Linked DNA regions of Simiduia agarivorans SA1 = DSM 21679. The protein of the gene in region 1 interacts with the protein of each later gene in a pairwise test. Links are inferred from orthologs where the notes say so. Each region holds a gene or a part of one and is shown on either strand. Other genes may lie near its edges. The genes, in order: lpdA and uvrD.

Region 1 (15,346 bases):
GCGCGGAAACAAAATACTTGTGGCCCACCAATTCATACATTTCGCCACTGCCCGGTTGGCCAACGGGATAGGCCCGGGTGGTGTTGGCGCGCACATCGGAGCCCCCTTGTTTTTCGGTCATGGCCATGCCGAGCGTGAGACCGGTTTTCTGGTACCAGGGGCGGTTGCTTGCATCGTACTGGGTTGATGAGGTGCCCTTGATCCAGTCGGCCGTGATGTTGGGTTGTTTGAGCAGCGTGGGTCGGGCAGCAAAGGTCATGGTGATCGGGCAGCCGTGACCGGCTTCCACCTGCGTCTGTTGGTAGTACATGGCCGCCCGGTGTTGATGGGCGTTGGTGTCTGTTGCCTGCCAGGGGCTGCAATGCAATTGGTGCTGCATGGCCGACTGCATGAGCTGGTGATAGGCCGGATGAAAACTGACTTCATCCACGCGCTCGCCAAAACGGTTGTGGGTTTTGAATTGGGGTTTGTGGGCGTTGGCGTCAAAACCCAATTGCAGGTAGCGCGCGGACCCCGCCAGCTCACCAAACGCCGTGAGCCCGGTTTTTTGTGGCGTCGATAAATGTTGCGTGAACTGTAATAACGCCTTGTCAGATTCCAGCAGCGAGATATTTTCCAGCGCACCGGATTGGTTCTCTACCGCGTGTGTATCGGCCAAATAATTCATTGCGGATCTCCCGTGAGTAAGGCGCGCAGGCAAAAATTAACCAGGTGCTCGATGTGTTGCTCGGTCAGCCGGGCGTAAGGGTCTGGCAGAATCAGGCTGTCGGCCATCACCGCAACAATGGCGACCGCGGCCACCTGCACGGGTTGCTCGACAAACACCTGCTGCTGAATACCTTGCTGAATGACCTGCTGAAACTTTCCGGCCCAGGTGGCTTTGTAGGTTTGGCGCGCTGCTTCAAGCTCCGGTGTAACCGGCTCGGCCAGCAGGGCGTAGGACAAGACCGGATTGGCATTGGCGCGTTGGGCAAACGCGGTGAGCAGCGTGCGCAACTGGATCTCGGCCGGCGCGAGCGCATTGACCGAATCAAACACAGCCTCGATTTCATATTGTGTGGCGCGTTCAAACAGCGCCACCACCAGAGCGGACTTGTTCTTGAAGTAGCGGTAAACATTGCCCGTGGCCATGCCGGCCTGCTGCGCAACCCCGGCGATGGAAATGGCGCTGAAGCCCTTTTTCGCCAGCAGTTTATGCCCGGCCCTGAGCAGGGCATTGCGGGTGTCGGCTTTGTTCTGGCGGGTGTAGTCGGTTTCCTGATAAGCCATGCACAGTTAAATAAAGTGAATTAGAATTCACATTATCAGATTTGCGGGGCGCACACCAGCAATTGGCGTGATCGGGGTCAGACTCCCCCATACCCAGGTATGGGGGAGTCTGACCCCGATAAACCCGATAAACAAAAAAGGCGGCCGGAGCCGCCATAAGATGCTGCAGTAGAACGCTTGCAGAATTATTCGCCGGCGGGGTTGTAGACCCAGATCATGTTGTTTTCATGGTTGCTGGTATCTTCCCCGATCAGTACCCGGCCATCGTCCAGTACCAGCAGGTTGTCCGGGTTGCTGATACCGTCGGTTGAACAGCGATTGGTTGCCGCCGTGCTGTCGTAGGGACCACCTACCACCACGGGTTCCATGCGCGTGGTGTTGTAGTTGGCATCCAGGCCCATGCGGTACACCACGCCACAGCGATTTTCAGTCAGTTGAATGTCGCCTTCGTTATCGGTCATACCGCTTCTGACTTCAGACATGGCCACATACATCACCGGCAAGGTGCCACTGGCCGCGCCGTGGTAGTTAATGTTAATGCCTTCCATTTTGCGGAATTCCACCGTTGCTCCCTTGGCTTCAGCGGCGCGCAGGGTTTCCAGGAACGCATAGCGGTCATCACCGGTGCCATTGGCCGCCCAGTCATCGATTTCTGCCTGGGTAATGTAGCTGGTGGCGCCATCCACATAGTCGGTTTCATCAATGTTGTCGTAACTGGCGATCCAGGTTTCCAGCTGGGCATTGGTGGCGGTACCAAGCTCAATCCAGCTCAGGTTCATGCCGGCGCGGGCGGTATCTGAAGTTGCATCCTGTGTCACTTTGGCGGCATACAGGGTGCCACTGCTCAGATCGCCGGGGTTGGTGGCAACGAACTTGTAGAAGCCTTTGTCAGTGCCATCGTCGGTCAGGTAAACAGTTTTCTGATCGGGCATAACCACGGCATTTTCATGTGCCATACGACCCAATGTGAAATGCTTAACCGGTACCGGTGCGGCCGCTGTCGGCTGGGTTATTTCTACGATATAGCCGTAGCGGTAGGGGTTGGGAAAGGTACCGCCCAGATAGTCTTGCAACAGCTGCACGTCGGTGTAGCTGGGGTAGCCCGAGGTGTAGGCCGGGTTGTTCCAGTTCTCCGCGTTTTCGGCTTCGTAGTTCTCTTCTGCCACCAGCGGGGTATTCCATGGTGACAGGGTACCGAAGCAGTTGATCAGCGTGCCCATTACGGCAGAAAAGTCCACGTTCATCACGTCACTTACGCTCCACTCACCTTCGCTATCGCGGCTCACGTGCATGCGGCTGACCGCGCCCGGGCGGTCTTCCCAGCTGGTGAACAGGTAACCTTCAGACCCGTCGGCGTTAGCGGCGACAAAGGCGTTAAAATCCGGGTCCTGTGATTGTTTCAGTGCTTGGGTGTTGGCACCGTTTACGATGCTGCCCAGACCAAACGGCAACGCGCCCTGATAGGTGTCTCCGGCGCGGCCAAGGACTTTGTAGCTGCCAATGGCGAGCTGGGTGGTGTTGGCTTCGGCACTGCCATCCGCCGGTACAGCCACATCTGCCAGTCGCTTGTCGAGGCGATCCAGATCCATGCCCTCAACCACGCCGACCGCAGCCAGGTTTTCCGGTGCTGCCAGCGTATCGGAAGGGTGTTGTACGTTGAAGAAAAGCTCGCCGTTATCGGTTTTGTACAGGCCGGTGACCTCCGAGCCAATGGGCAGGGTTGCCAGTCGGATCAGGCTGGGTGCCGCCACCAGGTCCTGACCGTCGGCGCCATCAGCACCATTGGCTCCGTTGGTGCCATTGATCCCATTGCTGCCGTCGTCGCCACCGCATGCGGTGAGGGCAGTGGCAATTGCCAGTGCCAATAGGTTGCGTTGAATCCCAAACATACTTGCGTCTCCCTTAGGGTTATTCCGCAGCCACTTGTGCTGCATTTGATGATGATTGCCAATCGAGGCGCAGGTCCCAACCCAATGCCTGGTGCTTCGGGTCGAGTGGTCGAGTGCCTTCATCGATGGCCTGATGAATGTTCTTTGCAGGTACCCAAGTGGCATCCCGACCCAAGCGATAGCTCTGGGTGCGCACAATATGGGTGTAGGCTTTGTTGAGCTGGCGGGCGCGTTCGGCCGAGGGGGTAATCAGCTGATATACATCTGCGGCGAGAACGGCCCCGGTTTTTACCTGGCCTTTGTCATCAAACCAGCGCGCCAGCATTTCCGTGTTCTGACGGAATTCATCGCCACCGCCGACACGTTTGAAATAGGCCAGAATTTCCGGTTCGGCATGACTTACCGTGGGCGCGTCCGGCATGCCCTGTAAATTGATATAACCCCAACCTTCGGGGCCCGTGACCTTGCGCCCAATGGAGAAGGTCTGATCGATGGTGCTGCCAATGGCACTGTGGCAGCCCATGCATGCCATGTTTTCTTCATGCGTCTGCGGCCGGAGTTCACCGCTGGCGTCTTCGACGAATGCACTGATCATCCAGCCCATGCCATTTTCCATACCGGCATCACCATGGTGGATAAAGTAGGGCAGGTCTTCGTCGACTTTTTCTTTGCGTTCTCGCCGATACCGGTTGTCCAGTTCGGCATCGGACAAGGTTTTTATTTTGCGCATGTGGCGCAATTCTTTCATCCGTGGCGGCGCGACTATCTGATCGTCCTGATCAATACCAAGATAGCGCACGCTGTGTAAAAATTCGGTGCCGGTAGGGTATTGTTGTGGCGTGACGACCACCTGGCTGGCATCACCGAAATAGTGTTCTTGTGCGCGCAAGCGGGTTTCTGCTGCATTGAATCTTCCGTCGCCGTTGATATCAATCTGGTAGCGGGACTCATCAAACGGAAGCACAGAAATGGATGGCAGATCTTTGATGGTTATTTCCACTAGGGCGAGATTCAACCTGTAAATATCGATATTGTATTGGCCCTGACGCTCACGGAAGGGAGTGTCAAGGCGTATAGCCACATCGCCAAATGAGCCGTTGGTGGGCCAGAAAGTCGACGGGAAGGGCTTGTAATTGAATGCAACCCAATGGCTGTTGTCGAGTGCTATGCCGTCCTGGTCAAATGCGCCGTCTGCCAAATGAAAGTTCTGCAAATCGGGTGTATAACCCTGCCAGTTGTTTGCTTTTAGTCGAGGTGCCAGGGCCGTATAGTTGTCTTCATTGACGTAGCGATCAATGGTTTGATCGCTGATGGCTGCCACATAATCACGTCGGTCGACAAACAAATTCTGCCAGTGATTGTTGACGCCCACATCCGAAAACAGGTAGTTGCCCTGCAGGGCACCGTCGTCTAGTTTGTTCATACGGTAATCGGCCGATTTACCCCGCGGGTAAACCTGGTGGCAAACAAAGCAGGGATTGTGTGATGCTTCGGTGCGGGTGTAACACTGGGGTGGAATCGGCGCCTCCTGGTTGTACAGGCGATCATTTTCCACCGGCAGTATCTGGTGCGGCTCGATACTCGGAAATCCGGTATACACAGGTTGATTGGCTGCCAGATCAGAGGGTGTCATATCGCTGCAGGCGGAAATAAGCAGGGCTGGAAGCCACAAGAAACGGATCGTGTGTTGCATATTCTTATAAGCTGCTGGTCTTGAATCAGCGCCCACAATAGCCAGCAATTGTGACAAGCTTGTGCCAGGCACATGACACACGGGTTGCAGTTGTGTGAAGCCGTGTGCCAGAGGAATAAACTAAGCGGAAAGTGGCAGGATAGGTTGGTTAAATTCTCTGCACTTTGACAGAGTTAAAACAACAGACGGGAGTCAGCGCAATTGAAATGGACAATGTGGGGCGTGTGTTTAGGATTTGTTGTTTTTCTTTCGGGGCCAGTGAGCGGTCAGAGTTTTCGCCCGATTGAACAGGCCAACTTGTGGTATCTCTATCTCGATACCGGCATGGTTGTTATCGAACTGAATGACCGTTATGCGCCGAAAACCAGCGCGCGTATCCGCGAATTGTCGGGTGCGGGGTTTTATAACGGAAAAAGTTTTTACCGCGTCATCGAGGGCTTTGTGGCACAGGCCGGGGCGAATGGAAATAGTCCGGGTATGCTGCCCTTGCGGCTGGAGGCAAATGTGAAATTGACTGCGCGCGATCCGCTTCAGCTGGTGCAGCGACCGGATATGTTTGCACCCATCACCGGCTTCTGGCGGGGGTTTGCCGTGGGTGTGGGACAGGATCAACGCACCAGCTGGTTGTTGCATTGCCCGGGTGCGGTGGGGATGTCGCGCGCCGATGATCCCGATTCCGCCACCACCGATTTCTATATCGTTATCGGTCAGGCGCCGCGCTATCTCGACAATATCATGACCCTGTTCGGGCGCGTGGTATGGGGTATGGACAAGGTGCAGCAAATTCTCCGGGCCAAGCCCGAAAGCGATGGCATGCTGGCTGCCGGTGACCCGCAAACGAAAATCCGTTGGGCGGCGGTGGGTAGCGCACTGCCGGCGGAGCAGCGCATTGCGCTGAGTGTGGAGCAGACCGAGGGCGAGGATTTTGAGCAAAAGCTGGCCGACCGGCGGGCGCGGGCCCATCCGTTCTTTTTTCAGAAGCCGCCCGCGGTATTGGATGCCTGTCAGGTACCTATAGCGGTCAGGCGAGCATAATGCTGGTGAGGCCGGCACTGCTCACCAGCAGTAGCACGGCGCCCAGCCAGCGATAGAACACGCGGGCGTCGGTTTGCGCCAGGTAGTTGTGTAACCGTTGGCCGAGCCAGTGGCCGACGGCGGCGCAGGGCAATAACCACAGGTGCTGGATGAGTTGCAGGTCCACATCGGCCCAGATGAAGGCAGCCATCTTAATGGCCACCAGAATAAACCAGAGGGCAAAGAGCGTGTTGCGTAGCCTGGCCTGGGCCACGTGCGCAGCAAATACCGCCACGATGAGCGGCGCACCAATCAGGGACGTGCCCGACACATAGCCGCCCAGCATCAACAGTGCAGTGTCCATCCAGGGCTGCTTGCTGACGATGGGGCGGTTGGCAATGTAGCTGATGGAGTAGATCACCACGATGGCAAAAATAATGCCGGTCATGATGTGGTTGGGCAGCGCCAGCAGTCCGAATACGCCAATCAGTTTCGGTACCAGCATGATGCCCAGAGCGCGTTTGAGATAGCCCCAGTCAACCCGGGTATCCACCCCGGAATCTTTGTGTTTACGGCGATCACCCCAAATACTGAGACTCGAAAACACCAACAGATGCACAGCGATGATCGGCAGATACACCAAGGGACGGTCGTCGATCAGCAGGATAAAGGGCAGGGACAGGACCGCGCCCCCGAAGCCTAAACCTGAACGGACAAAACCCGACCAGATGAACACCAATGCAATCAGCAGGTGGGCAATAACAGACAGTTCAGGAAAAAACGGTGTCATCAGGTGTGGCGTTTACCGGCTTTTTTGAGCGCTTTTTTCGCTTCTTTTTCGGCGTCACGCTCCGCTTTCAGCGCGCGGGCCTGTTCCACTTCCAATAATTCCTGCGCGATGACCTCCGGGGTTTCCAGTGTGATCCGGCCAAGTCTGGCAGCGCGGAAATCCGACACCAGTATTTCACCGCCTTTGTAATAGTCCACTTCATTGGCTTTCATGCCGCCTCGGCGTTGGCAAACCGCAGAAATCAGGCCCAGGCTGTCTTTGGGCAGGCTTTTAAGGCCATAGCGTTCCTTCAGTCCTTCCGGATAGTTGGGCAGCAGGTAGTCTGCCAGGTAGAGCCCCAGGTCTTCAAAGTCGATCACCGTGTTCTTGATGGCACTGGTGGCCGCCAAGCGGAAACCGGTGTTGTTATGCTCGAGTTTGGGCCACAGCATGCCCGGACTGTCAAACAGGATGACCCCGTCTTCGAGGTTAATTTGTTGCTGGGCTTTGGTCACGGCCGGTTCATTGCCGGTTTTGGCCGCCGGCCGGCCGGCCATGGTATTGATAAAGGTGGATTTGCCTACGTTGGGAATGCCGGCCACCAATACGTTGATGGTTCGGTTCTGTTCGGCCTTGGTTGGCGCCAGCTTGCGCACCAACTCCGGAATCAGGCTCTTCAGTTTACCCGGCATGCGCAGGTCTACCGCCAGGGTGCGGGTATTGTCCTGTTGTTCAAAGTGCGTCTGCCAGGCCTGGGTCATGGCGGGGTCGGCCAGGTCATCTTTGCTCAACAGCTTGATCACCGGCAGATGAGTGCAGGCCTCGGCGATCACCGGGTTCTGGCTGGAGTGGGGCACCCGCGCGTCCAGTATTTCCACCAACACGTCAATGCGCGGTAACAGCTCAAGCATTTGCTTGCGCGCTTTATGCATGTGACCGGGATACCACTGGATGCTCATGCCTGTCTCCTGAAAATGTGCAAGGCGGCAATTTTACCCATTGGCGCGGGCTTTGGCGAACCGGACTATACTAGGTCCTGAATTAAGGAGGGTGAATTGATCAGAATTGCTGTTGCGTCCGTTGGGCTGATGGCCAGTGCCGCGTGGGCCTTGGACCAGAATTTTGGCGTCACCCCGTCAGTATTGGAATGGGTTCAGAGCAAATGGGGCCCCGAGGCCCGGGTTCGCGTGGCCAGTTGGCCAGAGAATATGCAGGCGAGCCTGCAGAATCATTCTACCGATGAGCAAAAACTCACCAATGCCAACGATTTTTTCAATCAGGTGCGTTGGGTTGCGGATTTGGAGCATTGGCAAAAAGAAGACTATTGGGCCACGCCCATTGAAACCCTGGCCACTAATGCGGGCGATTGTGAAGATTTTTCCATCGGCAAGTATTTTACGTTACTGCACACACAGCTGGCGCTCGACAAGTTACGCATCACCTATGTTAAGGCGTTGGAGTACAACCAGGCCCATATGGTGTTGGCTTACTACCCCTCGCCGGATGCAGAACCCCTGATTCTGGACAACATCAATAAAACCATCCTGCCCGCGTCTCAGCGGGAAGACCTGTTGCCGGTGTACAGTTTTAATGGAGATGGTTTGTGGTTGGCCAAAGCGCGTGCAAAAAAACTCACCAGCGACACGCAAAAAAACCTCCCACAGTGGCGGGAGGTGAATGAACGTATGCTGCGTGAAATGAACGAAGCGGGTAAACCTACACCTTGAAGTGCGCCACCAAGGTGGTGAGTTCCTGCGCGGTGTGGTCCAGCTCGTTGGCGATTTCAGTGGAGCGGCGCGCGCTGGAGTGCGCATTCTGGGCCAGTTCGGCCATGCTGCCTACATTGCGGCTGATTTCGTCTGATGCGTAGCTTTGCTCTTCAGCCGCGGTGGCAATCTGGGTATTCATATCCCGGATGCGTGAAACGGCATCGGTAATGGCGCGGATGGAATCGCCTGCGGCACCGGCCAGCTCCACGGTCGCGCTGGTTTTGCCCTGGCCGTCGCGCATGGCTCTGACGGCAGTGGCTGCACCGCTTTGAACGGTTTCAATAATCTGTTGAATTTCCGCTGTGGATTCCTGCGTGCGCTGGGCCAGGCCGCGAACCTCATCCGCTACTACGGCAAAGCCACGGCCTTGTTCGCCGGCGCGCGCCGCTTCAATGGCCGCGTTCAGGGCCAGCAGGTTGGTTTGCTCGGCAATACCTTTGATCACACCCAGCACGGTGCCGACGCTGGACGTATCCTGTTCGAGCTTGTCCATGGCAACGGCAATTTTGTCCACTTCGTTTGACAGGGTGTTGATGGCCGCAATGGTTTGTTGCATGACATCCAGACCGGACTTGGCGTTGTTATCGGCAGCCTGAGCCGCGTCTGCAGCACCGGCGGCATTACCAGCCACTTCTTGCACCGTTGAACTCATCTCGTTAATGGCAGTGGAAACCTGGTCGGTGAAGTGCTCGGTTTTACCCGTGTGTTGGGCAATTTCGGATGCGGTTTCGTTGATGTTGCCGCTGGCTTCATTCAAGGCCGAGGCGGTTTGTTTAACGGCGGCGATAATGTTGACGATTTCTGCACGCATGGACTCCAGGTTGCGGGTCAGGTCACCAATTTCGTCCAGCCGATTACTGGCCAACGCACGGCTGAAATCGCCTCGGCCGAATCGTTGAATGTCTTTCACCATTTGGTGAATCGGCAAAATGATCGAGCCTTTCAATGTCCACCCGAGCAGTGCGAGGATCACGACCGCAGCGACAATCAGGCCCATCGCGGCAGTGGTCGCGAGCGCGTCGGCGGCTTCGTCCACCTTGCGCGAGTCACTTTGTACTGCTTGGGCAAGACTGGCTGCGGTTTCATCGAGTAATTTGGCGGGCTCACGGTCAATGCCGCGCACCGCCTGATCGCCCACTACCGGATTGAACTCGCTGAACACAAAATCTTCAAAGCCCTTGTTGTAGGCGTCGTACATTTTTTTGTGGGCATCGCGGAATTGTTCCACCTGTGCCCTGTAGGGGCTGGCACCCATAGCGGTTTCAAGTGCCCGGGCTTTTTCCTGGATGAGTTGGTGTTTGGTTTTAAACCTGTCCCAGTATTTTTCCCGATCGGCTTCGTCAAATCCTCTGAGCAGGACGTTCTTCCATTCCTGCACCTGAATTTTGAATTCGTAGTTGATTTCAGAGATGTTGCGTTCGTAGGTCAGCTGCTTGCTGAGCAGGTCCCGATATTCCTGTACTGAGCCATTGAGAGCCGATACAGCAAACTCGGCCACCAGAAACATAGCCAGCAGACCCGCGCCCACCAAGGACATCAACCGCGCCTGCATACTTGATCGAAGCCAGTTCATGGCAACCCCTTTAGTAATAAACACACATTTTTTAATAAGTTTTGATGACTAAAAAGTCACCAATACGGTTTAAGTATATGCAAGATATCGGCAGTTGCCGGTAAAACTTAGGGATTAATCGTCCGCCGGTCGTGAAAAATTTTGTGGACCGGCAATGAGCGCTGCGAGCGTGTTTGGCATGCCCGTGCGGCGGGTAAACCCCGGGCGCCCATCCGGGGAAAAAGGCGGTATGCCTGTTGCCTTGAGTGGTTGTTTGCACCGCCAGAACAGGCAGGCGAAAAAAAGGGCCGCAATGGCGGCCCTTTCCTGCAACACTGAAAACTTACCAGCCGGTAACTTCTTTCAGTGCAGCACCGATGTCAGCCAGGCTGCGTACGGTTTTCACGCCGGCATCTTCCAATGCGGCGAATTTCTCGTCGGCGGTACCTTTACCACCGGCGATGATGGCGCCAGCGTGGCCCATGCGCTTGCCAGCGGGTGCGGTCACACCGGCGATGTAGGAAACAACGGGCTTGGTCACGTTGGCCTTGATGAAGGCGGCCGCTTCTTCTTCCGCTGAACCGCCGATTTCACCGATCATCACGATCGCTTCAGTGGCGGGGTCTTCCTGGAACAGCTTGAGGATGTCGATGAAGTTGGAACCGGGGATAGGGTCACCGCCGATGCCCACACAGGTGGACTGGCCGAAACCGTAATCGGTAGTCTGCTTCACGGCTTCGTAGGTCAGGGTGCCGGAGCGCGACACGATGCCCACTTTACCTGGCAGGTGAATGTGACCGGGCATGATGCCGATCTTGCACTCGCCGGGGGTGATCACGCCGGGGCAGTTAGGGCCGATCAGGGTCACGCCCAGCTCGTCTACCTTAACCTTGGCTTCCAGCATATCCAGAGTGGGGATGCCTTCAGTGATACACACGATCAGTTTGATACCGGCGTTGGCCGCTTCCAGGATGGAATCCTTACAGAAGGGCGCAGGTACGTAGATCACAGAGGCGTCGGCGCCAGTGGCTTCAACCGCTTCTTTCACGGTGTTGAATACGGGCAGGCCCAGGTGGGTGGTACCGCCTTTGCCGGGCGTTACACCGCCAACCATCTGGGTGCCATAGGCAATGGCTTGCTCAGAGTGGAAAGTACCCTGGCTACCAGTGAAACCCTGGCAGATAACCTTGGTATTTTTGTTGATTAATACGCTCATTACTTGCCTCCCGCCGCTTTAACAACTTGCTGTGCGGCATCGGTCAGGCTGGTGGCAGCGATGATGTTCAGGCCGCTGTCGCTCAGTACCTTGGCACCCAAGTCTGCGTTGTTACCTTCCAGGCGTACAACCACAGGTACTTTTACGCCCACTTCTTTCACTGCACCAATCACGCCTTCGGCGATCATGTCACAACGCACGATACCACCGAAAATGTTGATCAGAACTGCTTCGACGTTTTCGTCGGACAGGATGATCTTGAACGCTTCAACCACGCGCTCTTTGGTAGCGCCACCGCCCACGTCCAGGAAGTTGGCAGGCTGGCCGCCGTGCAGCTTCACGATGTCCATGGTACCCATGGCCAGACCGGCACCGTTCACCATGCAACCGATGTTGCCATCGAGGGCCACGTAGTTCAGTTCCCACTTGGCCGCGCGTGCTTCACGGGCGTCGTCCTGGGAAGGGTCGTGCATTTCCTTGATCTTGGGCTGACGGAACAGGGCGTTGCCATCGATGTTGATCTTGCCGTCCAGGCAGTGCAGGTTGCCCTGGTCGGTGATCACCAGCGGGTTGATTTCCAGCAGGGCGAAGTCATAGTCCTGGAACATCTTGGCCAGACCCAGGAAGATCTTGGTGAATTGCTTCACCTGGTCGTTGTTCAGGCCCAGTTTGAACGCCAGCTCGCGCGCCTGGTAGGGCTGTGCGCCTACCAGCGGATCGATGGTGGCCTTCAGAATTTTTTCGGGTGTTTCTTCCGCCACTTTTTCGATTTCAACGCCGCCTTCGGTGGAGGCCATGAAAACGATGCGACGGCTGGCGCGGTCTACTACCGCACCCAGGTAAAGTTCCTGCGCGATGTCGGTACAGGATTCCACCAGAATGCGTGAAACGGGCTGACCCTTTTCGTCTGTCTGATAGGTAACCAGGTTGTTGCCCAGCCACTTCTTGGCGAAATCTTCGATTTCCTGCTTGGAGCTGACGAGCTTAACGCCGCCGGCTTTACCGCGGCCACCCGCGTGAACCTGGGCCTTGACTACCCACTTGTCACCACCGATTTCGGTAGCGGCTGCAACGGCTTCAGCCGGTGTTTCGGCGGCAACGCCTTTGGACACCGGGAGACCGTATTCGGCAAACAACTGCTTTGCCTGATACTCATGCAAATTCATGATGTCGTTCCACTTTTATGCGATATGCGTTTGTTGGTGCGAGCAAAACTCTGTTCGCCTCTTCGTCACAATACGCTGTACCTGTGATGGTCGGCCGGAGCCGACCCCCTGTTTGCGCGGTGCAATCACCGCGCGCTCTACGCCGTATTGTTATTATTTGCGCTTTTTGCGGTTGGCAATGTGAATGGCGTGGCCATTCGCCGCCAGGGCCGCTTCTTTCACCGCCTCGGACAGAGTCGGGTGACCGAAAATGGTCATGCCGATATCCTCGGCAGATGAGCCAAACTCCATGGCAATGGCAACCTGCTGCACCAAGTCGGCAGCAGAGGGGCCCACAATGTGCGCACCCAGCACGCGGTCTGTGTCCGCGTGTGCCAGAATCTTCACCATACCTGCTGTTTCGTTAGCAGCCATGGCGCGACCACTGGCGGCAAAGGGGAAAAGTCCTACGTTGTAGGGCTCGCCCTCGGCCTTCAGTTGTTCTTCCGTCTTACCGACCGCGGCGACTTCCGGGTGGGTATAGATCACGTTCGGGATAATGTCGTAGTTAACGATGCTCTTCTGGCCGGCGATGCGCTCGGCAACCACCACGCCTTCTTCACTGCCTTTGTGTGCCAGCATCGGGCCGCGCACCACGTCGCCGATGGCCCAGACGCCAGGGGCAGACGTGGAGCACAGGTCGTTTACGTAAATAAAACCGCGCTCGTCCAGGTTCACGCCGGAATCTGCTGCCAGCAGGTTCTGGGTGAAAGGACGACGGCCCACGCACACGATCAGCTTGTCGAACACTTCTTTCTGCTCTTTGCCATCGGCATCGGTGTAGGTCACGGTAACGGACTTTTTCTTGCCTTTGCCTGTGACTTCGGAGCCGGTCACGCGGCAGTTCAGGCGGATGTCCAGACCCTGCTTTTCCAGAATCTTTTTGGCTTCTTTGGCAATCTGCTGATCCATCATGGCCAGGAAGTTAGGCATGGCTTCCAGCAGCACCACTTTGGAGCCAACCCGGTTCCACACAGAACCCAGCTCCAGGCCGATAACGCCGGCACCGATCACACCCAGGCGCTCGGGTACCGCATCAATTTCCAGTGCGCCGGTTGAATCCAGAATGACGTCGTTGTCCACGGGGGCAACAGGAATGTTCACGGGAATAGAGCCTGACGCCAGGATTACGTTGTCCGCAGACAGGGTTTCCACTTTGCCGTCGTGGCCGGTTACTTCCACTACACGGTTGGCCAGCAGCTTGCCGGTGCCGTAGTAGGATTTCACGCCATTGGCCTGGAACAGGGCAGCGATACCGCCGGTGAGCTTCTTCACGATGTCGGCCTTGCGGGCGATCATGGAAGGCACGTCAATTTTCACGTCTTTGGTGCTGATACCGTGAATGCCCAGATCTTCCTTGGCTTCATGGTACTTGTAAGAGCTGTCCAGCAGGGCTTTGGAGGGGATACAGCCCACGTTCAGACAGGTACCGCCATTCACGCCCTTACCGTCGGCGTTTTTCCACTTTTCAATACAGGTGGTTTTCAGACCCAGCTGCGCGGCGCGGATTGCGGCCACGTAACCGGCGGGGCCGGAACCAATCACGATAACATCAAATTTTTCAGACATGTTGTGTCCTCAATTCTGAAAAAGTTTAGGGGAGCACCGCTCCCCGAGAAATCAGGCTAAAGGGCTAAATCAGATTTCCAGCAGAATGCGTGCCGGGTCTTCGATCATGTCCTTAATGGCAACCAGGAATTGTACGGCATCTTTACCATCAATCAGGCGATGATCGTATGACAGTGCCAGATACATCATGGGGCGTATTTCCACCTTGCCGTTCACGGCCATGGGGCGCTCCTGAATCTTGTGCATACCCAGAATCGCGGTTTGCGGCGGGTTCAGGATAGGCGTGGACATGAGCGAGCCGAACACACCACCGTTAGTGATGGTGAAGGTGCCACCCATCATATCATCCATACCCAGCTTGCCGTCACGGGCGCGCAGGCCGAAGTCGCGGATGGTGTTTTCGACATCTGCCAGGCTCATGTTTTCGGAGTTGCGCAGCACGGGCACTACCAGACCCTTGTCGGTGGACACAGCCACGCCGATGTCCTGGTAGCCGTGGTAGACCACGTCGTTGCCGTCGATGGAGGCGTTAACGGCGGGGAAGCGACGCAGGGCTTCGGCCGCGGCCTTCACGAAAAAGCCCATGAAGCCCAGACGGGTGCCGTTGTGGGACTTTTCGAACTGGTCTTTGTATTTCTTACGCAGTTCCATCACCGGGCCCATGTCCACTTCGTTGAATGTGGTGAGCATGGCGGTGGACTGGCTGGCTTCCAGCAGGCGCTCGGCAATGCGTGCACGCATGCGCGACATGGGCACACGCTTCTCGGTGCGATCGCCGGCGGGCAGTTCGATGCCACCGGTGCTGGCCGCGGCGGCTTTAGCGGGCGCTGCGGCAGCCGCAGGAGCAGGTGCGCCACCTTTCAGGTGATCGATTACGTCACCTTTGGTGACCCGGCCACCCTTGCCTGAACCGGCCACGGCGTCGGTGCTGACGTTGTTTTCGTCGGCCATTTTGCGCGCAGACGGGTTAACCAGTTTGTCGTTGCCGGCGGCGGGTGCTGCGGCAGCGGCAGGTGCTTCAGCCGCGGGTGCGGAGGCTGCGGGCGCAGCACCTTCTTCCAGACGGGCAATCAGCTCGTTGGAAAGAATGGTTTCGCCTTCGTCCTTCAGGATTTCAGCCAGTACGCCGTCGGCGGGCGCCACCACTTCCAGAACCACTTTGTCGGTTTCGATATCAACAATCAGTTCATCGCGACTTACAGCTTCGCCGGCTTTTTTGTGCCAGGTAGCGATGGTGCCATCGGGCACAGATTCAGGGAACTGGGGTGCTTTGATTTCGATGCTCATTGTTTGTATTCCTTAGCCTTAGCCAATTCGGTTGACCGTTACTTAACGGTCAGTGCGTCGTCGATGAATTTGTTTTGTTCTTCCAGGTGCAGGGACATGTAGCCTGCCGCCGGT
Region 2 (15,364 bases), 2.7 Mb from region 1 along the record:
TCATGCAGAAAGTTACCCGGCAGGTGAGCTTAAGCATGGTCCTTTGGCCTTGGTAGATGCAAATATGCCCATTGTGGCCGTTGCACCCAATAACGACCTGATGGAAAAACTTAAATCCAATCTGGAAGAGGTACAGGCTCGGGGCGGTAAACTGTTTGTTTTTTCCGATCAGGCCGATGCCTTCCCCTCGTCGGAGGAAGTTACTGTTATAGATGTTCAGTCGGTACCCGATACTATCGCCCCTATGGTGTACACCATCCCTTTACAATTACTCAGCTACCACGTCGCCATCGTAAAAGGGACCGATGTTGACCAGCCACGCAACCTGGCGAAATCGGTCACTGTTGAGTAATGACAGAACGGCTTGACCAACGGCTGGTTCAACTGGGCCTGGCGCGCTCCCGTGCCCAGGCTCAAGCGCTGATCAAAGCCGGTAAAGTCACATTGGGCGGCAACGCAATCACCAAACCGTCACACCCCTGCCCCTCCGACGCGCTTCCGATCATTGAAGACAGCGAGCTCACCCGCTATGTGTCACGCGGGGGTAAAGCTGGAGGGCGCTATCAAAAAAGCAGGCATTGATGTGACTGGTCTTACATTATTGGATATGGGTCAATCCACTGGTGGCTTTACCGATTGCTTACTGCAGGCAGGCGCTAAAAAAGTGGTCGGTGTAGATGTAGGGTGCGATCAATTGGACAATTCCCTACGGAGCGATACCCGCGTGGTTTCCTTCGAGGGCATTAACGGCCGTGAGCTGCCTGCGGATGATCTCATGGCCTATGCACCTGACGGTTTTGACGGCGCTGTTATGGACGTGTCATTCATTTCCCAAACGCTTCTGTTGCCATCGCTCATACCGTTGATCCGCCCAGGTGGTTTTCTACTGTCCTTGGTTAAACCGCAATTTGAGTTGCAACCCAATCAGATTGGCAAGGGCGGCATAGTCCGGAATGTGGCTCACTACCATCTGGTAGAAGAAAAACTCCGAAGTTGCCTTTGCGAACACGCTATGTCTGTGAAAGATTACTTTGTTTCACCGATTGCAGGTGGCGATGGTAACCGGGAATTTTTTGTTTTTGCCTGGAAATAAAAATTAGTTGGCGTAATTGCCATTGAATTAACGCGCACAGCTTCCCAGTTTTTGTTCCCGTAGTGCAAGCTCCTCTTCAAAGGGTCTGAGTCCGTATTCTGCTCTTATTTGGTCGAGATTTGCGCGCGAAGAAACCCCGCTTACTGCTTTGTAAGCTCCGTCAATACAGCGTATAAAGGTGCCGTACTTCTGTGGTTTGCCTTCCTGGATGAGAATTTTGTCAGTAATATCAGGGTAGTACCAATCCTCTGCCTCACCATTTTTTGACCACTGTTCGAGCGCGGCTTGCACTTTTTTCATCAGATCGGGTCGGTTTGAGAAATGCTGCAAGACGGTAAAAAAATATTCTCCGATTGACTTTTCATACTTTGACCATACCGGCCATCCTCGTTCTGCAAGATATTGCTCAAAAAAAGGCGTCGCTGCTAAAACAGCCTCACATCGCCGTTGTGTCAGATGATACTCAAGGTATTGTCTGACGGCAGACGAACTGGTGAATTCCTTTGAATGTTCTACATAGAAATAGAGAATGGTGCCTTGATCTCCGGCAACGATATCAGCCAACTCTTCTGCGTGCGAAAAAGTACCTAGTTCATGTATAACTTCTTTACGGTAATCGCGCAGATAGCTATCAAGATTTGACAGAACTGTCTTAGCGATATGCCTGTTTATAATATACTGTTCGTAGGAGTCTGAACGGCTTATTAATTCCAATTCACTGATTTGTTGCCTGACTGCGTTCGCATCAAGGCACATTATTGGTGAAAATTCTGTAGTCTGCCACGCAAAGGGAAGTGACTCTGATGCTCTTGAGCGGAATGTCTCAATCAACGTATAAGCTTTCTCGATGTCTGATTTTATGTTTAAGGCTGATTTATCGTGCAGAAAGACATCTTTAGCGCGTACTTCCCAATAGTCAGAATTTGCATGCGCTTGAATTGAAAAAATAAAAATTTGAATAAGTATAAAAACTGTTCTGCACATATTCATAGATCCATTTTAGAATAGGTGGTAACAGGACGGCGTGTAATTAGAAAAAAATCTAAACTCGCAGTTTCCTCAAACCCTGTTTTAATCTGAATAAATGGTCATGTAGTTTAGGTCCTTTGTGTTTCGCAACACCAATGGCGAGCACATCAATAACAACCAGATGAGCGATGCGCGAGGATAGCGGCGTGTATATCTCAATATCTTCTTCCACATCCACTTCGATAGGAATGCTGGCCTTCTGAATCACGGGTGAGCCGGAGGGGGCAATACCGATGACGATCCCGCCCACGCTTTTTACTACGTCCATAGCATCCAGCAGCGCCTTAGTGCGGCCTGACTGAGAAATAGCCACCACTACATCGCCCGGTTGCATGCTCATGGCACTCATGCATTGAATGTGGTGGTCGGCGTAGGCGGCGGTGGCGAGTTGCAGGCGGAAAATTATGCTGGGCGTCGGCTGCCACTGCGCCACTGGCGCCAAAGCCGAAAAATTCCACCCGGTTAGCTTTGCACAGGGCGTTTACGGCGCGGTCGAGTACTTCGGCGTTCAATGAGTCGCGCACTTTCAATAAGGTATCTACGGTAGAGTCGAAAACCTTGTGGGAATAGTCGGCGACCGAATCGTCATCGGTCACTGCGATCTGGCCAAAACTAGGACTGGCGGCCAACTGTTGGGCCAGGTTGAGTTTGAAGTCCTGGAACCCTTCGCAGCCAATGGCGCGACAAAAGCGTACCACCGTGGGTTCGCTGACTTCTGCCTGCTTGGCCAGATCCACGATGCGCATGTGAATAATATCGGCAGGTCGGCTCAGAACAAACTCGGCCACTTTGCGTTCCGATTTTCGCATCGTTAAGATAGCATCACTGATTTTTTGCGTCATCAACGCGGGCTTCATAGTGAATTCCCTGTAAAATTATTCGATCTGGCGCGATCATCGCCTAAGTATTCTGTTTTTTCGCGTGTCGGTGACTTGCGTACCGGCTTTATTGTATCTGGTTATGTAGTAAAAACATCAGTTTTCTGTAGTTTTGCTACATCTTTATTGATTTGGTGTACATGGACGTTTCCCGTCTACTCGATGATCTCAATGACGCGCAGCGCGAAGCCGTATCGGCTGACCCCTGCAATCAACTCATTCTGGCGGGCGCCGGCTCGGGCAAGACCCGGGTGCTGGTGCACCGGATTGCCTGGCTGATAGAAGTGGAGCAGATATCGCCGGCCTCGGTGATGGCAGTTACCTTTACCAATAAGGCTGCGCGGGAAATGCGCGCCCGGTTGGAACAACTGCTGGGCCTGAACCCACGTGCCATGTGGGTAGGCACCTTTCATGGCCTTTGCCACCGGTTGTTGTCCATGCACAACCAAGAGGCCAGATTGCCCCAAAATTTCCAGATTCTGGACTCCGATGATCAGGTCAGGTTGATCAAGCGCATCATCAACGAATTGAATCTGGATGAAAAACAGTGGCCCGCGAAACAGGCCGCCTGGTGGATTAATGGCCAGAAAGATGAAGGCCGTCGCGCCGCTCACATCGACGATGGTGGCGATCTGTACATGAAAACCCATCTGGCGATCTATCATCGCTACGAGGCCGCCTGCCAGTCTGCCGGGCTGGTGGATTTTGGCGAATTGCTGTTGCGCGCGTTGGAATTGCTGCGCGATACCCCGGCCCTGTTGCGCCATTACCAACAACGTTTTCCCTTTATTCTGGTCGACGAGTTTCAGGATACCAACGCGGTGCAATATGCCTGGTTGCGGGTACTTGCCGGAAAAAGCGCCTGTGTCACTGCGGTGGGTGATGATGACCAGTCTATCTATGGCTGGCGCGGTGCGCGTATTGAAAACATCCAGCATTTTGATCGGGATTTTGCCAACACCAAAACGATCCGGTTGGAACAAAATTACCGCTCTACTGCCAATATCCTGAATGCCGCCAATGCGGTCATTGGCAATAACCACGGCAGATTGGGAAAAGAGTTGTGGACTGCTGGCGACGAAGGCGAAAAAATCGCGCTCTATGCCGCCTACAACGAGCAGGACGAAGCGCGGTTTATTACCGAGCGTATCGAGCAATGGCATGGCCAGCCCAATGCCAGATTGGATCAGGTGGCCATCCTGTATCGCTCCAACGCCCAGTCCCGGGTGCTGGAAGAGGCGCTTTTGCGCGAGCGCATTCCCTATCGCATCTACGGCGGCCAACGATTCTACGAGCGGTTAGAAATCAAAAACGCATTGGGTTATCTGCGATTGATCAATAATCCGGAAGATGACACAGCGTTCGAGCGGGTAATCAATACACCTACGCGAGGCATCGGGGAGAAATCGGTGGATGCCATTCGCCAGTTCGCCCGTGCCGAAGGCTGTTCGCTGTGGCAGGCCGCTAGCAAAATGGTTGAACAGAAAGTACTGGCGGCGCGAGCCCGTTCAGCGGTAGAGGCTTTCCAGTTGCTGGTCACTGAGCTGCAGCAAAGCACGGTTGAGCTGCCCTTAGGGGAAATGGTCGATAAGGTCATCAAAGGCACTGGATTGCTGGATTTTCACCGCAACGAAAAAGGCGAGAAAGGTCAGGCCCGGGTGGAAAACTTGCAGGAACTGACTAACGCCTGTGGCAGCTTCCGGGGAGAAGACGAAAATCTGACCGAGCTGGCTGAATTCCTAGCGTCGGCAGCACTCGATGCAGGCGAACAACAGGCAGATGAGTTCGAAGACGCCGTGCAATTGATGACATTGCATTCAGCCAAGGGGCTGGAATTTCCCTTGGTTTTTCTGGCCGGCATGGAGGAAAACCTGTTTCCCCACAAAATGTCGGCGGAGGAGCCAGGCAGGTTGGAAGAGGAGCGCCGGTTGGCCTACGTGGGTATCACGCGGGCCATGGAGAAGCTTTATCTGACCTATGCCGAATCCCGTCGTATGTACGGCCAGGAAAATTACAACCCGCTATCGCGCTTTGTGCGGGAAATACCCAATGACTTATTGGAAGAGGTGCGCATAAAAGCCAGCTTCAGCCGGCCCGTGAGTTTTGATCGGGAGGCACCCGCGGGTCGCGCGCCATTGCCGGATGCAGTGTCGGAATCCGGTTTATCGTTGGGGCAATTGGTGGCACACCCCATGTTTGGTGAAGGTGTGATTACCGACTTTGAAGGCCAGGGGCACAATGCCAGAGTCAGGGTCAATTTTGCCGATGCCGGCAGCAAGCTTCTGGTGTTACGGCTCGCCAAACTCGAACCCCTGTGAATAATAAAAAACCGGAAACCACTATGGAAAAAACCCATTCAAAATGGACTACGCTCGTCATCGTGCTGTTAACGGCGCTTTGCGTCGGGCTGTTTTACGCACAGGTATTCAGTAAGCCCGTTGCAAAAATTCAAGCGGTTCAATCGGGTGAGCAGCAAGCGCAGTATCATTGGCGTATGGTCACCACCTGGCCGAAAAATTTTCCTGGCCTCGGTAATGCACCGGAAAATTTCGCACGCTGGGTGCGCGAGGCCAGTAATGGCCGGATCAATATCACCGTGTACGGAGCCAATGAATTAGTGCCCGCATTGGGCGTATTCGATGCGGTCAGCTCCGGCAGTGTCGAACTGGGTCACGGGGCGGGCTATTACTGGAAAGGCAAAATTCCGGCGGCGCCTTTTTTTACCTCTGTGCCCTTTGGCATGAATGCACAGGAAATGAATGGCTGGCTGCATTACGGTAATGGTGGCAAGTTGTGGCGCGAAGCCTATGCGCCGTTTAATTTGTTGCCGTTAGCGGGCGGCAATACCGGTGTGCAGATGGCGGGTTGGTTTAATAAGGAGATCCATTCGCTCGCCGATATTCAAGGCCTGAAAATGCGTATACCTGGTTTTGGAGGCGAAGTGTTTACCCGCGCCGGCGGTGTTGCCGTGAATATTCCGGGCAACGAATTGTATACCTCGTTGCAAACCGGGGTGATCGACGCCACGGAATGGGTTGGGCCTTACAACGACATGGCGTTCGGATTTCATCAGGTGGCGAAGTATTACTACTATCCCGGTTGGCATGAGCCAGGCCCCACGCTTGAAATCATCATCAACAAATCTGTGTTTGAAAGTCTGCCAAAGGATTTACAGGAAATCGTGTTGTTAGCCGCGCGCGCATCCAATCAGGATATGCTGGATGAATACACGGCGCGGAACAATCAGGCGATGAATGAACTGGTGAACAAACACGGTGTGCAGTTGCGCCGGTTACCGGAGGATGTGCTGAAAAAACTGAAAGCAATTTCCGAGCAGGTTTACACGGAACAGGCGGCGAAAGATCCGTTTTTTGCCAAAGTCTATGCCGACTACAAGCAATTTCTGGCACAGGCTAAGGAATATCACAAGATCTCTGAAGAAGCCTACCTGGAGTCCCGCTGACGAGACGATGCGGCTGTTTACACAGCCGCAACCTGATCAGGGTTTCTGAATCGGCCGGGTGCGACCATTGCCGTCAATGGCCACAAACACGAATTCACCTTCGGTAACTTTCAGCGGCTCATCGCCTTCCGGGTCGATTACCCACGCTTCCACCAGGGTGCGGATGGACGAACGGCCCACTTCTTCTACTTCCACGAAAAACCCCACGTTGGAACCCACGGGGATCGGGCGCAGAAAAACCATGGAGCCTACCGCCACGGTGGTCACCCTGCCCGCTGCGATGGCCTGTGCCTTGATGGAGCCTGCCAGGTCCATTTTGGTCATTAACCAGCCGCCATAAATATCGCCGCTGGGATTGGTATCCGACGGCATGGTCAGCGCTTGCAGCATCAACTGGCCGGTGGGTGTGGGATTCTCGTCTTCGTTATGCATTGTTTTAATACTCGCCGTTACATCTGCTCTCCATCAACCAGCGCGCCATTGTGCGGGTAACCAGGTTACCAGCTCGGGCCAGAGTGCCAGCAGGAGGAGTAGCAGCAATTGGATCACAATAAAGGGCACTACGCCACGGTAAATCTGGCCGGTGGCCACGGTATCGGGGGCCACCCCGCGCAAATAGAAAAGTGCAAACCCAAACGGCGGCGTCAGAAAACTGGTCTGCAGGTTGATGGCGATCATGATGCCCAGCCACAGCGGGTCTACGCCCATGGCAAACAAAACCGGCGCAACGATGGGCACCACCACAAAGGTGATTTCGATAAAATCGAGAATAAAGCCCAGCAGAAAGATCAGCAGCATGACCACCAGCGTGGCGGTGATTACCCCGCCGGGGAGTTGCTGGAACAGTTCGTGCACCAGCGTTTCGCCGCCCAGGCCGCGGAATACCAGGGAAAACAGCGATGCGCCGATCAGAATACCAAACACCATGGCCGTGATGCGGGCGGTGGCATGGGCCACGTCGCGCAATACGGCGGGGTGCAGTTGTTTCTTGAATGCCGCCAGCAGGGTAGCGCCCAGTGCGCCCACGCCGGCCGCTTCGGTGGGCGTAGCGGCCCCGGACAGAATAGAACCTAACACCAACACAATCAGGGCGATCGGTGGCAGCAGGCTCGCCATCAGACCGGCCGGAGGCGCATCGGCCGATTCAGCCACCGCTGCGGGCCGTTCAGTCCCCCAAGCGCGGAACAGCAAATAGACCACATACAGGGCCACCAGCAACAATCCCGGAATGAGTGCGCCCACAAACAAATCGCCCACCGACACCGCTTCGGCATTGTAAATGCCGGCGGCCAGCTGGGATTGCTGCCAGGCACTGCCCAGTATGTCGCCCAGCAATACCAGGGCAATTGAGGGGGGAATAATCTGGCCCAGGGTGCCGGTTGCGCAGATAGTTCCGGTGGCCAGCTCCGGGCTGTAGCCGCGCTTGAGTAAGGTGGGCAGCGACATCAAGCCCATGGTGACCACGGTGGCGCCCACTATGCCGGTACTGGCGGCCAGCATGGCGCCCACCAGGACCACGGAAATACCCAGCCCGCCGGGCAGTCGCCCACAGGCGCGTGCCATATTGGTCAGCAGGTCCTCCGCCAGCCGGGATCTTTCCAGCATCACACCCATGAACACAAACAGCGGCACCGCGATCAGGGTGACATTGGTCATGGTGCCATACAGCCGATCCGGCATGGCGTGTAATAGATTGGGATCGAAGGCACCGGTGAGGATGCCGATGCCGGCAAAGGCCAGCGCCGTGCCCGCCAGGGTAAAGGCGACCGGGTAGCCCAGCATCAACAGCAGGCAGATGGCGAGAAATAATAACAGTGGCAGGAGTTCGATCATGCCTCGACCTCCGCCAGCAGACGCCCGAGATTACCCAGAACCTGACCGATAGCCTGCATCACCAGGCTGGCGGCAGCCAGGGGCAGCAAGCCTTTGAGCCAATAGACCCAGGGCAGCCCCCCAGCTTCGCCAGAGGCTTCTTTAATGGCCCAGGCGGATTGGAAAAATGGCCAGGTGACCCACAGCAGAAACAGCGAAAAAGGCAACAGGAACACCAGGCTGCCAAGGCAGTTGATCCAGGCTTTCTGGCGCACGGTAAAGCGCCGGTAGAAAATATCGACCCGGACATGCTGGTCGGCATCGGCCGTCCATGCCAGTGCCAGTAGGAACACAATGCAATGCAGATAGACAATGGCCTCCTGCAGGGCCATATGACTCCACTGGAATCCGTATCGCAGCAGCACCACGGTAAATGTCACTAACACCAGGACCACGGTCAGCCAGGCCACTGCCCGCCCGAGGGTGGTGGTAATTGCCATTACGGTTGATTGAAGCGCCAAAAGGCGGGACTGCGTCATAACAACGCCTGCTCTTATAGGTTTTATGATCCAGGCATTATACAGAAGCCGGGTGACTGGGTAGCCATTGTCTGAACGTCTATGCTAAGGCGAGCTTTGTCATATTAGTGTCATCTTGCATTCATAAACTTGTCACCAAGTCGACATAGAGTAGCGCTCGAACGACAAAATACCCCGTTGGAGGACTTCGTGAAAAAGATTATTACTTCTGCTGCCCTGGCCGCTACCGCATTTGGCATGGCCATGACAGTTGATGCAGCCGCCCGCGATCACATCAGCATCGTTGGCTCATCGACCGTGTATCCATTCTCTACTACCGTGGCCGAGCGTTTTGGCCGTTCCACCAACTTCAAGGCCCCGAAAGTGGAATCCACGGGTACCGGTGGTGGCATGAAACTGTTCTGTGGCGGTGTGGGCGTTCAATACCCCGACATGACCAACGCCTCGCGCGCGATCAAAGATTCCGAAAAGGCCATGTGTGCCGAGAACGGCGTAAAGGACATTGTTGAAGTGCTGATTGGCTACGATGGCATCGTGGTCGCCAATGCCAAGAGCGCCAAGCAATTTCAGGTCACCCGTAAAGACCTGTTCCTGGCACTGGCTAAAGAAGTGCCCAATGCCAAGGGTGATGCGTTGATCGCCAACCCCTACAAGACCTGGAAGGACGTGAACCCCACCCTGCCAGCAGCCAAAATCGAAGTGCTGGGCCCGCCCCCCACATCCGGTACCCGCGATGCATTCGTTGAAATGGCGATGGAAGGTGGTTGCACCCAATTCCCGCTGATTGCCGCCTGGGAAAAAGCCGACAAAAATGCGTTCAAAGCGGCCTGTCACGAAATCCGTGAAGATGGCGCATACGTTGAGGCCGGTGAAAACGACAACCTGATCGTCCAGAAGCTGAATGCCAACCCGAACGCGCTGGGTATCTTCGGTTTCAGTTTCCTGGACCAGAACAGCGATAAGGTTCAGGCGTCTACCGTTGATGGTCAGGAACCCACTTTCGACACCATCGCCGACGGTTCTTACCCCATCTCCCGTCCGCTTTACTTCTACGTGAAGAAAGCCCACGTGGGTGTGGTGCCCGGTATTGCCGAATACCTGGCCGAGTTCACCAGTGAAAAAGCCTGGGGTGACGACGGCTACCTGACGGAAAAAGGCATGATCCCGATGGCCAAGCCCAAGCGTGCTAAAATGGCCGCCGATATCAAGGCACTGAAGACCCTGTAAACGCCTGCGGGACGTTACACAGCACAATCGCCCGGTGAATCCACAGGGCGATTGTTTTTATATAGAGACTCTGTATTTATGCAACCTTTAACCCTGATCGCCACGCTCGCTGCACTAGTGGTTTTTGCTTTTGTGCTGGGACGCGGGCGCGTGCTGTTACAGGCCCAGGCACTGGGCGGCAGCCGGCATCTGGCGTCATTGCCGTTTTACTATGGCATGCTCACGGCGCTCTGGTGTGCCTTGCCCAGCTTGTTTGTCCTGGGCCTGTGGGAAATGTTTGACCAGCGCATCATGCAGTGGCTGGTGATTGGTCAATTGCCCGCCGAGATGCAGAGTCTCGACAAGGCCGATCTGGGTTTGTTGGTCAATACGGTCAACAACGTGGCGGCCGGTCATTTACCCCGCGACACGCAACCCGAGGCCATTCTGGCTGCCGCCGATGCGTTTAACGGCCTGCAGCAAACCAACCGGTTCGCCGTGACCGGCGTGGTATTGAGTCTGGCCATTGTGGGTGCCCTGTGGGGTTGGAGTCGTCTTTCGCCTCAGTTGCGCGCGCGCCAGGGCGTAGAGCGCACGTTTACCTGGGTATTGCTGGGTTGCTCGCTGCTGGCCATCCTGACCACCGTCGGGATTGTATTCAGCGTACTGTTCGAATCCCTGCAGTTTTTCCGTTCGGTCTCGCCCATCGAGTTTTTGTTCGGCACCCAATGGAGCCCGCAAATGGCCATGCGCGCCGATCAGGTGGGCAGCTCGGGTGCATTTGGTTCGGTGCCCCTGTTTGCCGGCACCATGCTGATTTCACTGATCGCCATGATTGTCGCGGTACCAGTGGGTTTGATGGCAGCCATCTACCTGGCGGAATACGCGCATAAAAAAGTACGCGCTTTCGTTAAACCCCTGCTTGAAATTCTGGCCGGTATTCCCACCGTGGTGTACGGCTTTTTTGCGGCGCTCACTGTGGCGCCGGCGGTGCGTGATCTGGGTCAGTCACTCGGTTTCGCCACATCCAGTGAATCTGCCCTGGCTGCAGGACTGGTGATGGGCGTGATGATTATCCCCTTCGTGTCATCCCTGTCAGATGATGTGATTACCGCCGTGCCGCAATCGCTGCGCGATGGTTCGTTGGGCCTGGGCGCCACGCAATCTGAAACCATCCGCCAGGTGGTACTGCCGGCGGCATTACCCGGTGTGGTGGGCGGTATTCTGTTGGCGGTTTCCCGTGCTATTGGTGAAACCATGATTGTGGTGATGGCGGCCGGCCTTGCGGCCAAACTCACCGCCAACCCGCTGGAATCTGTCACCACGGTGACCGTACAGATCGTGACCCTTCTGGTGGGCGATCAGGAATTCGACAGCCCGAAAACCCTGGCGGCCTTTGCCTTGGGTCTGATGCTGTTTGTGACAACGCTGGCGCTCAACTTTGTGGCCCTGCATGTGGTGAAAAAATACCGTGAGCAATATGACTGATTCTGTAAAACCCCGCGAAAGCACCATCGACAAGGTCAACAAAAATCTGGCCAGGCGCTATCGGGCGGAAAAGCGCTTCCGTTGGTACGGCATTTTGTCCATTGCCTTTGGTCTCGCCTGCCTGGTAGTGCTGTTTACCGATATTGTGGGCAAAGGCCACAAAGGTTTTCTCACCACAGAAATTTTTCTTGAGGTCGACTTAAACGCGGAAGATCTGGGAATCTACCAACCCGAGGATCCCGCCACCTTCATGACCGGTGATTTCGAGGGCCAGATCAAACGCGCGCTCTATGCCGAGTTGGGCGTGAGTGACCGGCGTGAAAAGCGTGCCGCTGCCGCAATGGTCAGCAGTGGCGCTGGCTATGCGTTGCGCGACCGGGTGATGGCCGATCCGGCGTTACTCAATACCACCATCAAGATCTGGTTGCTGGCGGATGACGACGTGGATACCTGGCTGAAAAGTCGCGGCGATAACCCCGACCAGGCCTTTACCGGCCGCCTGACCGAACAACAGCTGGCGTGGCTTGAAACGCTCTACGCCGACGGCAAACTCAAAACGGTTTTCAACACGGTGTTCTTCACCAGCGGCGACAGTCGCGAGCCGGAAATGGCCGGTATTCTGGGGGCGGCCCTGGGTTCGTTTTTCACCGTATTGGTTACCTTGGTTCTGTCATTTCCCATTGGTGTGGCGGCAGCGGTTTATCTGGAAGAATACGCGCCTAAAAACCGCATCACCGATCTGATTGAAGTGAACATCAATAATCTGGCGGCGGTGCCATCGATTATTTTTGGTTTGCTGGGACTGGCGATATTTATCAACTTTTTCGGCATGCCCCGCTCCATCCCGCTGGTGGGCGGTCTGGTGCTGACACTGATGACGCTGCCCACCATTATCATTTCCAGCCGCGCGGCCATTAAAGCCGTACCGCCTTCGATCCGCGAAGCGGCTTTGGGACTGGGCGCGTCAAAAATGCAGATGGTGTTGCACCATGTGTTGCCGCTGGCCATGCCCGGCATGCTCACCGGCGCCATTATCGGTATGGCTCAGGCATTGGGCGAAACCGCGCCGCTGTTGATGATCGGCATGGTGGCGTTTGTTGTGGATATTCCCGGTGGTGTTACGGATGCGGCGACCGCGCTGCCGGTGCAGATTTTCCTGTGGGCCGATAGCCCCGAGCGCGCCTTTGTGGAAAAAACCTCGGCCGCCATCATGGTCCTGTTGGGCTTCCTGTTTTTAATGAATACCCTGGCTGTGTGGCTGCGCCGCAAGCTGGAACGACGTTGGTAAGGTAAACTCTGATGACGACTGCAACTGCTGCCGAGATGCCCGTGACTGCAAATTCTATTTCTGACGGCCCGCAACCCGTGGGTGCCGACCACAAAACCGTGGGTCACCCCCTGGTAGACAACGCCAAGATGAGCATGCGTGGCGTGGACGTATTCTATGGTGACAAGCAAGCGATCTTTGGTGTGGACCTGGATATCGGTCGCAACGAAGTGATTGCGATGATTGGTCCGTCGGGCTGCGGCAAATCCACGTTCCTGCGCTGCCTTAACCGCATGAATGACACCATCGATATTTGCAAAGTCCAGGGTCAATTGATGCTGGAAGGTCAGGATATTTATGATCCCTCGCTCGATGTGGTGCCACTGCGCGCACGCGTGGGCATGGTGTTTCAGAAACCCAACCCCTTCCCCAAAAGCATTTACGACAATGTGGCCTATGGTCCGCGTATTCACGGTCTGGCCAGCCGCCGCACCGAGCTGGATGAAATCGTAGAGACCAGTTTGCGCCGCGCGGGCTTGTGGGAAGAAGTGAAAGACCGGCTGCATTCGCCCGGTACCGGTTTGTCGGGTGGTCAGCAGCAACGCCTGTGCATTGCCCGCACCATTGCGGTGAGTCCGGAAGTGATTCTGATGGATGAACCTTGCTCGGCGCTCGATCCCATCGCCACGGCGAAGATTGAAGAGCTGATCGCGGAGTTATCTGAAAACTTCACCATCGCGATTGTGACCCACTCCATGCAGCAGGCCGCGCGCGTGTCCAATCGCACCGCTTACTTCCATTTGGGTAAGTTGATTGAAGTGAACGACACTGAAAAAGTGTTCACTAATCCCGATCATGATCTGACTGAAGCATACATCACCGGCCGGTTCGGCTGAGACACTGACCAAAGGAATCAGAAATGGATAAGTTACATCTGGATCGTCACATTTCACGTCAGTTCAATGCCGAATTGGAGATGTTACGCACTCAATTGCTGGAAATGGGCGGTTTGGTCGAGCAACAGGTCGCCGACGCGGTCAGCGCCATTGAAACCGGTGATATCGCGCTGGCGGAAAAAGTGATCGACACCGAAGAAAAAGTCGATGATTTCGAAATCGAGTTGGACGAGCAGGCCACGCTGGTATTGGCGCGCCGTCAACCGGCAGCGTCTGATTTGCGGTTGGTATTGGCTGTGACCAAAGCCATCCGCGATCTGGAGCGCATCGGTGACGAGGCCCAGAAAGTCGCCAAGATGGCCATCGCCCTGGCCGACGGCGGTGCCAACCGGCGCGGTGCCAGCGAGCTCCGGCACATCGGCGCCAGTGTTCAGGCCATGATGACCCAGGGGCTGGATGCATTTGCCCGGTTTGATGCCGAAGCCGCGCTCAAGGTGGTGGAAGCGGACGAGTCGGTGGATCGTGAATACAAAACCGCAATCCGCGAGCTGGTCACCTACATGATGGAAGACCCACGGGAGATTTCGCGGGTGATGAATGTGTTGTGGGCGTTGCGTGCCCTGGAGCGGATTGGCGACCATGTGCGCAACGTGTGTGAACACGTGATCTATCTGGTGCGTGGCCTGGATATCCGCCACATCAGCCTCGATGAAGCAGAAGCCAAAATAAAACAAAAATAGCGTTGGGTGGTTCACTCGTACCACTCATACCGAATTTGCGCGCCTTTGGCGCGCAAATTCGTATAATGGACGTGTAACTGCCTGAGATTACCTGTGAACACCCCGCGCTTTTTGAATCCAATACTGTGCTTATCCGCGCTCCTGATGGTGGCGTGCGAGCCTTCCCGCATCGAGCGGATGTCTGATTACGAGTTGGGTGAGCGCTACAGCAATTGCCTGGATAACAAACCGACGGCGCCGGGTGTGGCAACGGCCTGCGAAAACCTGCGACGTGAATGTGAGCGGAGAAAGCAGGAATTAGGCTCATTTGTCTGCCGTTCGCGTTAAAACCCACCTCTCCTCTATAATACCGCGCCCGTGTGCGGAGACTGTATGGATTCCATTACCGAAATAGAAATGTTCGCTGGCTATAACCCGGCCGGCCAACCCGTGGCTGAAAAGCTGCAGGCTGTAAAAACCGACGAAGGCTATCGCCTGGTGCGTTCACCCGCGTTTATCAAGGGGCTGGCCAGTGGCGACCTGATCAGGCTCGATGAAGCCAGCGGCGAATTCGACATTGTCCGGCGCAGTGGCAATCTGTGTGTGCGCGTGTTCAGCCAGCAGGACACGGCCGGCTTTGAAGAGGCGCTCACCAGTGAGTTGGAAAAACTTGGCGGTGAGCTGGAGCTGCACAGCCCCCGTATGCTGGTGTACAAAGTCCACGTGAGCCTGGGTTTCAAGGCGATTGAAGCGATCCTGGAACAGCAGGTGCCTGCCGACGCGCAATGGCTTTACGGCAATGTCTATGATCCCGCCGATGGCCAGACGCCGCTGAATTGGTGGCTGGAACTAGAAGAGTAAGGTGTAAATTTTCATGTTAATGGTGGTATCTCCGGCGAAAACGCTGGATTTCGAATCGGAATGGTCTCTCCCGGGAAGCACTAAACCCCGCCTGCTGAAGCAATCTGCACAAT

The links.
Region 2: the proteins of lpdA (region 1) and uvrD interact in binary tests that used the Escherichia coli proteins (3 or more experiments, as listed by UniProt). The link is inferred for Simiduia agarivorans SA1 = DSM 21679 from one-to-one orthologs.

The regions. Positions count from the first base shown.
Region 1 is NC_018868.3:26,205-41,550, forward strand. The notes cover bases 11,719-14,658. They hold lpdA (dihydrolipoyl dehydrogenase), read right to left. Parts: upstream 13,946-14,658; coding sequence 12,491-13,945; downstream 11,719-12,490. Other genes in these bases: sucC (ADP-forming succinate--CoA ligase subunit beta), read right to left, coding at 11,719-12,337; odhB (2-oxoglutarate dehydrogenase complex dihydrolipoyllysine-residue succinyltransferase), read right to left, coding at 14,015-14,658. Also shown: M5M_RS00115 (acyl-CoA dehydrogenase family protein), read right to left, coding at 1-667; M5M_RS00120 (TetR/AcrR family transcriptional regulator), read right to left, coding at 664-1,269; M5M_RS00125 (PhoX family protein), read right to left, coding at 1,455-3,158; M5M_RS00130 (hypothetical protein), read right to left, coding at 3,178-4,791; M5M_RS00135 (peptidylprolyl isomerase), read left to right, coding at 5,053-5,886; M5M_RS00140 (sulfite exporter TauE/SafE family protein), read right to left, coding at 5,873-6,655; ribosome biogenesis GTPase YlqF, read right to left, coding at 6,655-7,593; M5M_RS00150 (transglutaminase-like cysteine peptidase), read left to right, coding at 7,690-8,361; M5M_RS20285 (methyl-accepting chemotaxis protein), read right to left, coding at 8,351-9,976; sucD (succinate--CoA ligase subunit alpha), read right to left, coding at 10,299-11,171; more of sucC, read right to left, coding at 11,171-11,718; more of odhB, read right to left, coding at 14,659-15,232; M5M_RS00180 (2-oxoglutarate dehydrogenase E1 component), read right to left, coding at 15,271-15,346. UniProt on the Escherichia coli protein: Lipoamide dehydrogenase is a component of the glycine cleavage system as well as of the alpha-ketoacid dehydrogenase complexes.
Region 2 is NC_018868.3:2,768,716-2,784,079, forward strand. What follows is about bases 2,772-5,729. They hold uvrD (DNA helicase II), read left to right. Parts: upstream 2,772-3,140; coding sequence 3,141-5,318; downstream 5,319-5,729. Other genes in these bases: M5M_RS12315 (MurR/RpiR family transcriptional regulator), read right to left, coding at 2,772-2,979; M5M_RS12325 (TRAP transporter substrate-binding protein), read left to right, coding at 5,342-5,729. Outside these bases: glmS (glutamine--fructose-6-phosphate transaminase (isomerizing)), read left to right, coding at 1-352; M5M_RS20795 (S4 domain-containing protein), read left to right, coding at 352-582; M5M_RS12305 (TlyA family RNA methyltransferase), read left to right, coding at 584-1,093; M5M_RS12310 (DUF6624 domain-containing protein), read right to left, coding at 1,121-2,077; M5M_RS21100 (SIS domain-containing protein), read right to left, coding at 2,136-2,471; more of M5M_RS12315, read right to left, coding at 2,407-2,771; more of M5M_RS12325, read left to right, coding at 5,730-6,463; M5M_RS12330 (acyl-CoA thioesterase), read right to left, coding at 6,500-6,895; M5M_RS12335 (TRAP transporter large permease), read right to left, coding at 6,929-8,296; M5M_RS12340 (TRAP transporter small permease subunit), read right to left, coding at 8,293-8,814; M5M_RS12345 (PstS family phosphate ABC transporter substrate-binding protein), read left to right, coding at 9,004-10,041; phosphate ABC transporter permease subunit PstC, read left to right, coding at 10,120-11,508; phosphate ABC transporter permease PstA, read left to right, coding at 11,501-12,796; phosphate ABC transporter ATP-binding protein PstB, read left to right, coding at 12,832-13,671; phosphate signaling complex protein PhoU, read left to right, coding at 13,695-14,411; M5M_RS12370 (DUF4265 domain-containing protein), read left to right, coding at 14,784-15,251; peroxide stress protein YaaA, read left to right, coding at 15,265-15,364. UniProt on the Escherichia coli protein: A helicase with DNA-dependent ATPase activity. Unwinds DNA duplexes with 3'-5' polarity. Translocates on single-stranded DNA with 3'-5' polarity. Initiates unwinding more efficiently from a nicked substrate than double-stranded DNA.